Prosthecobacter sp.: one gene and its partners. The protein of the gene in region 2 interacts with the protein of the main gene of each other region in a pairwise test. Links are inferred from orthologs where the notes say so. Each region holds a gene or a part of one and is shown on either strand. Other genes may lie near its edges.

Evidence for each region.
Region 1: the proteins of dnaE (region 2) and dnaX interact in binary tests that used the Escherichia coli proteins (3 or more experiments, as listed by UniProt). The link is inferred for Prosthecobacter sp. from one-to-one orthologs.
Region 3: the proteins of dnaE (region 2) and U1A53_RS02340 interact in binary tests that used the Escherichia coli proteins (3 or more experiments, as listed by UniProt). The link is inferred for Prosthecobacter sp. from one-to-one orthologs.

Annotation. Positions count from the first base shown.
Region 1 is NZ_JAXMIH010000015.1:157,578-160,857, reverse strand. The notes cover bases 365-3,280. They hold dnaX (DNA polymerase III subunit gamma/tau), read right to left. Parts: upstream 2,771-3,280; coding sequence 959-2,770; downstream 365-958. Other genes in these bases: U1A53_RS18080 (hypothetical protein), read right to left, coding at 2,870-3,280; U1A53_RS18090 (peptide MFS transporter), read right to left, coding at 365-905. In the rest of the region: more of U1A53_RS18090, read right to left, coding at 1-364. UniProt on the Escherichia coli protein: Part of the beta sliding clamp loading complex, which hydrolyzes ATP to load the beta clamp onto primed DNA to form the DNA replication pre-initiation complex.
Region 2 is NZ_JAXMIH010000006.1:76,864-81,661, forward strand. What follows is about bases 277-4,346. They hold dnaE (DNA polymerase III subunit alpha), read right to left. Parts: upstream 3,996-4,346; coding sequence 477-3,995; downstream 277-476. Other genes in these bases: U1A53_RS03185 (ElyC/SanA/YdcF family protein), read left to right, coding at 277-475; U1A53_RS03195 (hypothetical protein), read right to left, coding at 4,050-4,346. In the rest of the region: more of U1A53_RS03185, read left to right, coding at 1-276; more of U1A53_RS03195, read right to left, coding at 4,347-4,724. UniProt on the Escherichia coli protein: DNA polymerase III is a complex, multichain enzyme responsible for most of the replicative synthesis in bacteria. This DNA polymerase also exhibits 3' to 5' exonuclease activity. The alpha chain is the DNA polymerase catalytic subunit.
Region 3 is NZ_JAXMIH010000005.1:334,448-337,643, reverse strand. What follows is about bases 365-3,196. They hold U1A53_RS02340 (pyridoxal phosphate-dependent aminotransferase), read right to left. Parts: upstream 2,444-3,196; coding sequence 1,286-2,443; downstream 365-1,285. Other genes in these bases: U1A53_RS02335 (hypothetical protein), read left to right, coding at 2,497-3,196; U1A53_RS02345 (hypothetical protein), read left to right, coding at 756-1,265. Outside these bases: U1A53_RS02350 (succinylglutamate desuccinylase/aspartoacylase family protein), read left to right, coding at 1-136. UniProt on the Escherichia coli protein: Shows aminotransferase activity with methionine and histidine as substrates, and to a lesser extent also with phenylalanine.

The DNA of each region.
Region 1 (3,280 bases), on a different replicon or contig from region 2:
ATGCTGAACGAAGATCCCACTTGCTCAAAGCCCGCCCAGAACAAGGCGGAGGCGAGAAACAGCACGACGATGACCACCAGCCGCTTCTTTTCGATGGTGTCGAGTCCGGCAAACAGGAACGCCCACAGAAAATACAACACCGCCACACCACCGATGAACCACGCCGTGCTCTTGGCGAGCGCAAGCACGTCGATTTGAATCACCCCGGTCACACACAGAACGACCACCGTGATCACCGCCACGAGTGACAGCCATAGCAAAATCCATTCACGCTTCACGTTCTGCCCCGCATGCTCGACGCGCTCGCCGATCTGCATCACATGCCTGCTCGTGGCTTTGAACTGCACCAGCCCGAGAAACATTCCCACCGCCGCCGCTGAAAAACCCCAGCGCCAGCCGACTCCTTCGCCCAGCCAGCCGCAGAGCATCTGGCCGAGAAACGCGCCGAGATTGATGCCCATGTAGAACAACGTGAAGCCCGCATCACGACGTGCGCCGCCTTCAGGATAAAGCTGGCCCACCAGCGCGCTCATGTTCGATTTCAGAAGTCCTGAACCGAACGCCACCAGGATCAAACCGATGAAGAATGCCTCGGTGCGATGAATGCCCAGCACCAGATGGCCGCAGGCAATGATGACGCCTCCCCACCACACCGCCGATTTAGCCCCAAGAAGCCGGTCCCCCACCCAGCCACCCGGCAAGGCAGTCATGTACACCAGCGCCGTGTAAAGTCCGTAGATCGCGGCGGCCATCTCATCCGTCAACCCCATGCCGCCACGTTGCACTTCGGCCACCATGTAAAGCACCAGCAACGCCCGCATGCCGTAGTAACTGAAGCGTTCCCACATTTCCGTGAAGAACAGCGTGTAGATGCCGCGGGGATGGCCGGTGGGTTCAGAAGTCATGGCGTGAGGAGTCCGCCATCCAAGACGGCATTCCTCAAAACGCCAATGGTTCCTCAGCCTGCGGGCACCAGCTTCGCCTTGAACTTCACCATCGCGCTTTGAATCAGCGGATCGTTGTAAAAGTCATCGCTGGCCTTGGCGGGCGCAGGTTCTACCGCTGCGGCAGGTTTCTTTGCTTCCTCTTTCGGCGCGGGTTTGGCCTCCGCCTTCGGTGTGGACGCAGGTTTGGCAGCGGGCGGTGGATCATCCATCAATCCCAGGCCGATCTCGGAAAACGCAGGCGGCTTCAAGCTCGCATCCAGCACGAATTCGAACTTCATCGGCTTGCCGAGAAGTTCCTGGGCCATAGATTCGAGAAAACTCACCTGCGCAGGCCGCAGCAGGCTGTCGCGGGCAAAACTCTCCGTCGGCGGAAAGCCCACCTTGATCGTGTTACGCGTGATGCCGAGCATCGTGCCGGCCTGCAACCATGAAACCGCCAATGGGCGCCGTTCCTGCACCTGTGTGACCAATTGCGGCCAAAAATCCGTCTCGCTCACCGCTTCTTTTGCTTCCACTGGCTCAGGCATCACCGGTTCTGGCTCTTCCACCTTGGCGGCTACCGGCGCAGGCTGTTCCTCACGCACGACGGCGGCTTGCGGCTTGACCGGTTCGACGGCTTTCACAGGATCTGGCGCACGGCTCACCTGCACCGTCGGCTGCGTCCTCGGTGCCTGCTTCGGCAGACCTGCACCACTGCCGCCATCCAGCGCATCAATCACATCGCTGATCGAAACTTCATTGAGGCTCTGCACCGCCTGGATCACACCGAGTTCAAAATGCAGCCGCTTGTTGCTGGCCCAGCGCATGCGTGAGTCCACTTCCGCGAGACCATCAACGATGCGCAGCAGTTGCTCCGTGTTGGCCATGCCAGCCTGTGCGATGACTTCCTCAATCACCTCCGGGCTCAAATCTTCCGCCGCAGCCTCAGGATCGGCCTGCTGCACCAACAGCGTGCGGAAATGCTGGATCAGATCTCCCAGGAAACGCCCCAGCTCTTTGCCTGCCTCGTTCTGCTCATAGACAGCCCGCAACGCGCCCACGGTGTCGCTTTCGAGGATGTGCCGCGCCAGTTGCGCGACCGCTTCGCCGGAAGTGAAGCCAAACACGTCCAGCACGTCCTGCTCGGTGATGTGTTCGCCACAGAATGCCACCAACTGGTCCAGCATCGACTGCGCATCGCGCATCCCGCCTTCCGCTCCTTTGCCAATCGCATATGCGGCCTTCTCATCCAGATTCACCTTTTCCAGCTTCGCGATGTGCAGCAGATGCTTCGCGATCACTGCATTTGGAATGCGGCGCAGGTCAAAACGCTGACAGCGGCTGATGATCGTCGGCAGGATCTTGTTCGGCTCCGTTGTGGCAAAGATGAACTTCACGTGCGGCGGCGGCTCTTCCAGCGTCTTGAGCAGCGCGTTGAAGGCCCCGGTCGTCAGCATGTGTACCTCGTCGATGTAGTAGATTTTGTACCGGCAACGCGAGGGGGCATACTTCACGTTGTCCCGCAGTTCGCGCACCTGCTCCACACCATTGTTGCTCGCACCGTCGATCTCCAGCACGTCCATGCAGCGCCCTTCGGCGATTTCGACGCACAGCTCGTCATTCGGATCAAAATCAATGCTCGGCCCCTCCTTGCAGCACAGCGCCTTGGCGAAAATACGTGCCGTCGAGGTCTTTCCCGTACCACGCGGCCCGACAAACAGATAAGCATGCGCCAGCCGCTGCTGGGCGATGGCATTCCTCAATGTTCTCACGACATGGTCCTGTCCGAGCACATCTTCGAAAGTCTGGGGGCGGTATTTCCGGGCAAAAACTTGGTAACTCACGAGGTCAGGCTAGCGAACGTGCCCACCTGAGCAAGAGCTTCCACCGCATTCACAGCAACTTTGAACGAGCAGGGTGACGAAACTAATCCTCGCGCCATTTCAATGCGACACGCTCCACGGCATTTCTGTGGACCCCTTGTAGCCGTTGCCGTTGAAGCTGCCGCGGAAAGTCCACTCCCCTTCCATGCTGTGAGTCTGTGTCTTTTTGTCCGCCGTAGCAGTAGCTGTGATCCTGCCTTTAGCCTGCATTTCAATGGCACCCGAGGCAAGGTCCATCTTGCCAGTGACGGTGGCCGCAAAGTGGCGGGTGGTGCTTACAGTGCCCAAGTTCTGTGAAGTGCTCTGCGAGAAACTGCCGGTCACGCGCCCGCCTTTGATGGTGATTCTCAGCGAGGCGCCCGTCTTGTCCGGCATCGTGACACGACCGGCGAAGGTTCCTTCCATGGATGTAAACTCCTTGATGACCTCGGCGAGTGCTTTTTCGCCGCCATCCTTGAGCGCGGTGAGGCA
Region 2 (4,798 bases):
GGCCGATGGAAGGGCCAATTTGTTCTTCCTCCCGCGCATGGAAGCGGCTGCCGCGTTGTTCAAGGCGGGCAAGGTGAAGGCGTTGATCGTCAGCGGAGACAATGGCACGCGGGGTTACGATGAACCGACGGAGATGAAGCGCGTGCTGGTGCAGATGGGCGTGCCTGAGTCGCGGATTGTGTGTGATTACGCAGGTTTCCGCACTCTGGACTCGGTGGTGCGGGCCAAGGAAGTGTTCGGGCAGCAGCGGCTGATTTTTGTTTCACAGGGATTTCATAATGCGCGGGCGATCTATCTGGCTCGGGCATTTGAGATCGAAGCGTGGGGCTTGAACGCGAAGGCCGTGCCGGTGACACTGTCGGTGAAGACGTTCCTACGCGAGAAACTGGCCTGCGTGAAGGCGGTGCTGGATGTGAACGTGCTCGGCACACGGCCGAAGTTTCTCGGCGAGAAGGTCGCGGTGCCGGTGGAGTGACCTACAACCAAACTGTTAGCGCACGGCGCAGATCAGGGCTGGGGGTGACACGCAGTTCCTCGCCCACTTCCAAACGGGCCTTGTGGCCGTTTTGACTGATCTCGAGGAAGACGGGAAGAGTGCCGGGGAATTGAGAGAGAACCTCGTGGATGCGTTCGAGATCGGTCTCATCGTGCTGGCGGGTGTTAAGGCGCAGGACAATCGGTTTGGGCGGCGCGGGCGGCTTCGGTGGCGCGGGCAGCGACGGATCGGGATCGTTCGCGTTGCGGGGTTTGGCGGCTTTGGGCTTGAGCGGCTTTGCGTCGTTGCAGGTGACGCGATTGCCGTCGGTCTTTTGATCCTTGCTGACACGAATGCGGAAGGCCATCACGGCACCATCGGCGAGCACGTCCTTGAGCTTCTCGTAGTCGTCGCTCCAGCACATCATCTCCTGCACGCCGGTGAAGTCTTCCACTTTGAAGGTGGCAAAGGCCCGGTTGTCCTTTTTCGAGTAGCGCACCTCAAGCTGGCTCAAAATGCCGGCGATGGTGTGGGTACTGGCTTTTTCCTTCGTGTCGATCTCCTCAATGGCGGCGATCTTGGTGAGCTTCACCGAGTCGAAATGGCCGCGGTAGCTGTCGAGCGGATGGCCGCTGACATAGAAGCCGAGCAGTTCTTTTTCAAAGGCGAGCACCTCGTCCGTGCTCCACACAATGGAAGGCGTCTCAAGTTCGTTTTTCTTCGATTTGGGCTTCGCCAGATCGAAATCATCGAAGAGACCGCCTTGTCCGGATTTTTTGTCCTTCTGCATCGACGCGGCGGAGGCCAGCACCTGCTCCAATTTGGCAAACATGACGGCGCGCAGCTCGCCGGTGAAGTCGAAGGCTCCCGATTTCACAAGCGCTTCCATGAGCTTCTTGTTCACAGCGCGGTTGTCGAGTCGCGCGGCGAAGTCTTCGAGACTGGTGAAGGGGCCGTTTTTGGTTCGCTCCTCGATGGCGGCCTCCATGGCGCCTTCACCAACGTTTTTGATGGCGCTGAGACCATAGCGGATGGCGTTGGGATTTTCCTCCTCGGTCTCGAAGCGTTCGGGCGCGAACTTGAGCGCGGATTTGTTGATGTCGGGCGGCAACACCTTGATGCCCATCTCAAAGCACTCGCTGACGAAGTTCGCTATCTTGTCGGGATTGCTGATTTCGTAGCTCAGCACCGCCGCCATGAACTCGACGGGGTAGTTCGCCTTCAAGTAGGCCGTGCGATACGTCACGATGCCGTAGGCAGCGGAGTGCGACTTGTTGAAGCCGTATTGCGCGAATTTTTCGAGCAAGTCGAAGACGGCGTTGGCCTGCTTGTCAGAGATGTTGTTCGTCTTGAGGCAGCCTTCGACGAAGATGAGGCGCTGGCGGGCCATTTCGGCGGCGTCCTTCTTGCCCATGGCACGACGGAGCAAGTCCGCTTGTCCGAGCGAAAAGCCAGCGAGCACGTTGGCGGCCTGCATGACCTGCTCCTGATAAACCAGGATGCCGTAGGTCTCCTTGGCGATCTTTTCGAGCAGCGGATGCGGATACTCGACCTTCTCCTCGCCCTTTTTGCGTTTGATGTAGTCCGGAATGAACTGCATCGGGCCCGGGCGATACAGTGCGAGGATAGCGATGATTTCCTCGATGGTATCCGGGCCGAGCTGCTTGCAGGTGTTGACCATGCCACCAGATTCCATCTGGAACACGGCGACCGTTTCGCCGCGTTTGATGAGATCGAAGGTCTTGGTGTCTTCGAGAGGCACATCGGCCACTTTGAAGCCGGGAACGCGCTTGTTGATCCAATACTCGGCCTCGTGGATCACCGTCAGCGTTTTGAGGCCGAGGAAGTCCATCTTGAGCATGCCGAGCTCGGTGAGCGGCTTCATCGCGTATTGCGAGAGGATGGCGTCTTCCTTGTCCCGCGTGAGGGCGATGAAGTTGTCCAGTCTGCGGTCGCCAATGACGACGCCGGCGGCGTGAACACCGACACCGCGTGTGAGACCTTCGAGGAAGGTGGCGTGCCGCCAAAGCTCCTGCGCGTTGGTGTCGGCTTCGAGCTTCGCGGCGAGTTCGGGGTTTTTCTTCACCGATTCCTCCAGGTCGATGTTCAGCTCGTTCGGGATCATCTTTGACAGCGTATCGCTGTCGCCGTAGCTCCAGCCGAGCACGCGACCCACGTCGCGGATGACCGATTTGGCACCCATCGTGCCGAAGGTGATGATGTGGCAGACGCTGAGATCGCCGTACTTCTCGCGAACGTATTGGATGACTTCCGGGCGGCGTGTCTGGCAGAAGTCGATATCGATGTCGGGCGGGCTGACACGCTCGGGATTGAGGAATCGCTCGAACACCAGTTCGAAGCGCAACGGGTCAATGTCAGTGATGGCGAGGCAGAAGGCGACGAGCGATCCGGCGGCGGAACCGCGGCCCGGGCCGACGGGAATGTCGTGCTCGCGCGCCCAGTTGATGAAGTCCCAGACGATGAGGAAGTAGCTGGTGAAGTTTTTTTCCTTCAACAAGGCGAGTTCGACCTCCATGCGCTCGTGCAGCACCTCGTCATTGAGCGCACGATCACGGCCATAGCGGCGCTCCAGGCCTTCCATCGTGAGCTTGCGCAGGTATTCATTGCGATCGCCGCCGTCAGGCATCGGATACTGCGGGTAGCGTTCGATGGAGGTGGAATCGAGATGGATCTTGAGATCGCAGCGCTCGGCGATCTCCAGCGTGGCGTCGCAGGCCTCGGGCACCTCGGAAAAAAGCGCGCGCATTTCCTCGGCAGTCTTGAAATAGACCTCCGGGGAGTAGGTCATGCGGTTCTGATCGTAGATGCTCGCACCGGTGCCGATGCAGATCATGATGTCGTGGGACTCGTGATCGTTGCGGTTCAAAAAATGGACGTCGTTGGTGGCGACGGTTTTGAGGCCGTACTGCTTTCCCCACTCGACCATCTGCCGGGCGCTTTTGCGCTGGGCCTCCATGTTGTGGTCCTGGATTTCGAGGTAGAAGTTCTCGGGACCGAAAATGTCACGGAACTCCTGCAGGCTCTTTTCGGCCTCGTCCTTGCGGTCGGAGAGCAGCAATTCGTTGATCTCGCCGTTGATGCAGCCGCTGAGGCAGATGAGGCCCTTGGAATGTTCGCGCAGGGCATCTTTGTCCACGCGGGGCTTGTACCACTGGCCTTCGAGATGGCCTTTGGTGATGAGTTTGGAGAGATTGTCGAAGCCCTCGTTGCTTGAAGCGAGCAACGTGAGGTGGGAGGAGCGTTTGCGGCCAGGAACCTCGTTTTTGTCCATCATCGAGCCTGGCGCGAGATAGGCCTCGCAGCCGAGGATGCTCTTCACCTTGGCCTTCTTGGCGGCCATGTAGAAATCGATCGCCCCATACAAATTGCCGTGGTCGGTCATGGCAACGGCGGGCATTTCCAGCTCCTTCACACGCTTCATGAGCGTGTCGATGCGCACGGCTCCGTCGAGGAGCGAGTATTCGGTGTGCAGGTGGAGATGGACGAAGGAATCGGGCATGCGGCGGGGGGCAGGACTAACCCCGTTTCGGAGAGGTGAACAAGAGGGAGTTGTTCACAATGGGCCATCGCTACGCGGCCTTCGGTGGAGCCGGTGATGGTGGCGATAACGCTTCAACAACTGCCAGCCGACAGTGACGATGATGCAGGCAACGGAGAGCGCGATGATGAGGTAAAGACGATTGGAGTTGGAAGGCGGAAGTGGTGCCGGGGATGCGGGAGGAGGTTCGGCAGCCTGGGTGAACTGAAAAGCCCGGCTAGTTTCACCCGGAAAAATCACCTGCGGACGCAGTTCGGCTTTCCCCGCCTGGGTGTGCAGCAGGATCAGGCTGGTGTTGGCGTCTTTGGCAAACTCGATCTGGAATGTGGCCGCCCCTGTTGGCACCCGCCCTTTGACGGTGGCGAGCAAATGCACCTCCTGAGTGTCCTCTTTGAACGGCGTGTTGTCGGCTCCGTCGATGGCCTGGACCTCACAGGCGGGCAGGACGCTTTTTTGACCTCCAAACAGCACGCCGAGCGCACTGGAGAGGTATTCCTGCGCTTTCTGATGCGTGGCGGCCATCTGATCCGGTGTCTGCTCCCGGTACCATGAGGCGGGGACGGGGGGCAGCGTTGTGGGATCAGCGGCCAGGAAGGTTCGTGGATCCACATTGATGCGCAGAACGTAGCTCTGATCGGCGGCAAAATCCGCTTCGACGGTCATGCTGGGAACCACATGGGCTCGTGCCATGCCTGTGGCGGCCGTGACGACCGGAAAGACGATTCTTAGGAGTCGTCTGCGGAAAATTCGAAGAAGCATGGGCA
Region 3 (3,196 bases), on a different replicon or contig from region 2:
GCCGCATGCGCTGGAGATCGTTTTCGAGACGCCCGCGCTTGCACCGATGGACGCGCAGGTCAAAGCGACCGTCGCCGCCGTGAAACGCATCCTGGCGGAATACCGCGAGCTGCAGGCGTATGCGGCGAACTTGTAGCGTTCAGCGGCGCATAAGGTCGGGATTCAAAGAGGTTTAGCCATAACGCTGTTGACGAACTCGACGGAATTGTTTCTCATCAACTAGTTAGGCTTCATTCCATGCAACCTCTAAGGCTAGAAATCGACACTCGAAATGATGGCTCCGCTGATTCCTTTCAAGCGGGGTGTCTGGAATTTAGCCGCCTCCGCGCCATTCCACAGTTTCTGCGACACGAGGTAAATTCATCGTCGCGGCACGTAGTCCATCTTTTCGCGAAGGGACCAGATATCCAAAGAGACAGCCCGCAGATTTATGTGAGCATGTTTCGATTGCCTGAGTCGGAGCCCATGTTCTCGGAGCGTCTAAAATCCACGGAGGCTGTGCGCGTAGACTTCCGTCTTCCGGATTCGCACCGTTTTGATCTCACTCTTTTGGCGTTTCCTTCCATACCCCCCGAGTTCTGCCATGAAGCATTTCGGATTGCGGACGGGCCTGCTCGCAGAATCGTCCATGTATACCGATCCAGTCATTGGGCAGTGATTGTGGAGTTCTCCTTAGCGTCCGTTAATTTCATGGATCGAGGGTTCTTCCGTAATTTTGCGGAGAATTGCAAATTTACCCCCCTCACGCAGCCATTATGAATCCATTATCCCGCATTGATTGGGACTACATTGCTACGATTTATGAAACCGGAATCCCCAGGCTTCTGAAAGAAGTCGATAAGGTGGACCCGATGGCACTATGTTTCTGGAACGATTCTAACGGTGGGTTCAATTTCGATATATACCAAGTCGTGGTCGACGAGCACCTCAAATCACTTGAAGGACTTGCAAAAATCCCCGGAGAGAAGCAAATCCGTTTGGGCGATCGAGTGCCAAACTGGGGTCAAGAATGGTCTCAACTAGACGATATCTTCGAGGAGGTCGGAGATGAACTCGCGGATGAAGATGACTATGAGTCTCTCGATGAAAAAATCAGGAGTACGTTAAGGGACGTAGCCGAACGATTTGCCGCCCTGAATTTTGGCATGGCCTCCGACCTAGCAGTCTGGTGGATGATCACGGGTGAAGTCTATCAAGATCCCGCAGGGGCATGGCGAAGCATTGGCTTTCGATCCACGAAGAGTGGTCACGCAAATGGGTCCTAACGTTGACGTTGGCCAACTGCTCACCGTCCCCGCTTCAACCTCTCCAGCTTCACCCCCGCCGCATCCAGCGTCTCCACCTGCTTCGCGAAGTGGAAGCGAATGAAGCGGTGTTCGGGTTCGCGGAAGAAGCTGGAGCCGGGGACACCCGCGACGCCGATCTCGCGCACGAACCATTCGGCGGCCTCGGTGTCGGTGGCGAAGCCGAGGGATGAGATGTCCATCAACACGTAGTAAGCGCCGTGCGGTTCGGTGAACGGCAGGCCAGTGGCGCGGAGATGATTGAGGAAGACATCGCGCTTCGCGGTGTAGAGATCGCGCAGGCCGTGGTAGTAGCTGTCCGGCAGCTCCAGTCCGGCGATGGCGGCCTCCTGCAAGGGCGCGGCAGCGCCGACGGTGAGGAAATCATGCACTTTCCGCGCCTGCGCGATGATGTGCGGCGCGGCCTGGACATAACCGAGCCGCCAGCCGGTGATGGAGTAGGTTTTGGAGAGCGAATTGCACACGATCACGCGTTCTGCGGCTCCGGGCAGCGAATGCATGTAAACGTGCTCATGCGGCGCATAGACGATGTGCTCATAAGGCTCGTCGGTGATGACGAAGGCGTCGTGTTTTTCGGCGAGATCGAGGATCGTTTGCAGTTCGGCACGCGTGAAGACTTTGCCGGTCGGATTGGATGGATTGCAGACGATGATGGCCTTCGCGCCTTGGGCGAAAGCGCGGGCGAGTTCATCGGGATCGAAGCCGAACTGCGGCGGACGCAGCGGGACATAGATCGGTTCAGCGCCGGAGAGGATGGCATCGGCGGCGTAGTTCTCGTAGAAGGGCGAGAAGACGATCACTTTGTCCCCCGGCTCGCAGCAGGTCATCATCGCGCACATCATCGCCTCCGTGCTGCCGCAGGTGACGACGAGGTTTTGATCAGGATCGATCGCCGTGCCGGAGAAATGCGTGATCTTCCGCGCCAGCGCCTGCCGGAAGCGCGGCGCGCCCCAGGTCACGGCATATTGATGAAACGGGCCGCGAGTGGCACGTTCGAGCGCGGCAAGCAGTTCCTCAGGCGGATTGAAGTCGGGGAAGCCCTGCGAGAGATTGATCGCGCCATGCTGGTTCGAGAGCCGCGTCATCGCGCGGATGACGGATTCGGTGAAGGCGTGGAGTCGGCGTGAGGTCGCGGGCATCCTTGCGCATTTGGCGAGATGCCGCGAGGCTGCAAGCGCCCGTCTGCATCGTCATGTTACTGAAACACCTCATCCACGCCCTTCTTCTGCTGGCTTCGTCCGCTCAAGCGACGGAAAGCTGGCATTACCTCGACAACGGCCAGGTGAGGCTTGGTGTGAACCTCAAGGCCGGAGCCTGCATCGGCTGGTTTTCGCCTTCGGGTTCACAGGACAACCTGCTCAACGCTTACGATGTGGGCCGTTATGTGCAGCAGTCGTATTATGGCGATGAGGACGGCAGCGACTGGAACGGCAAGCCGTGGCGCTACAATCCGGTGCAGGGTGGGAGCTGGAAAAATGCACCTGCGGAAGTCGTGGAGACGAAATTCGACGCCACCAGCTTCTACGCGAAGACGAAGCCACGCCACTGGGCCACGGGAGAGTTCGCACCCGAGTGTGTGATGGAAGAATGGCTGCGACTTGATGGCGGACTGGCGCGATTGAAGTTCAAGATGACTTACACGGGCGAAAAAACGCATGCACCGAGGCATCAAGAGCTTCCCGCGCTGTTTGTGACGCCGAAGCTCGACACGATGGTGTTTGTGGATGCTGAAAAGAAGCTCACGCGCAAACAGCCCGGCTTTCCGAACGAATACATCCGCGTCAGCGAACCATGGTGCGCGTGGGTGGACTCAAGCGATCACGGCATCGGCCTGTTCATGCCTCACACCGATCAAGCAACGTGCTACCGCGTGCGCAACGGCAACAAGGGCG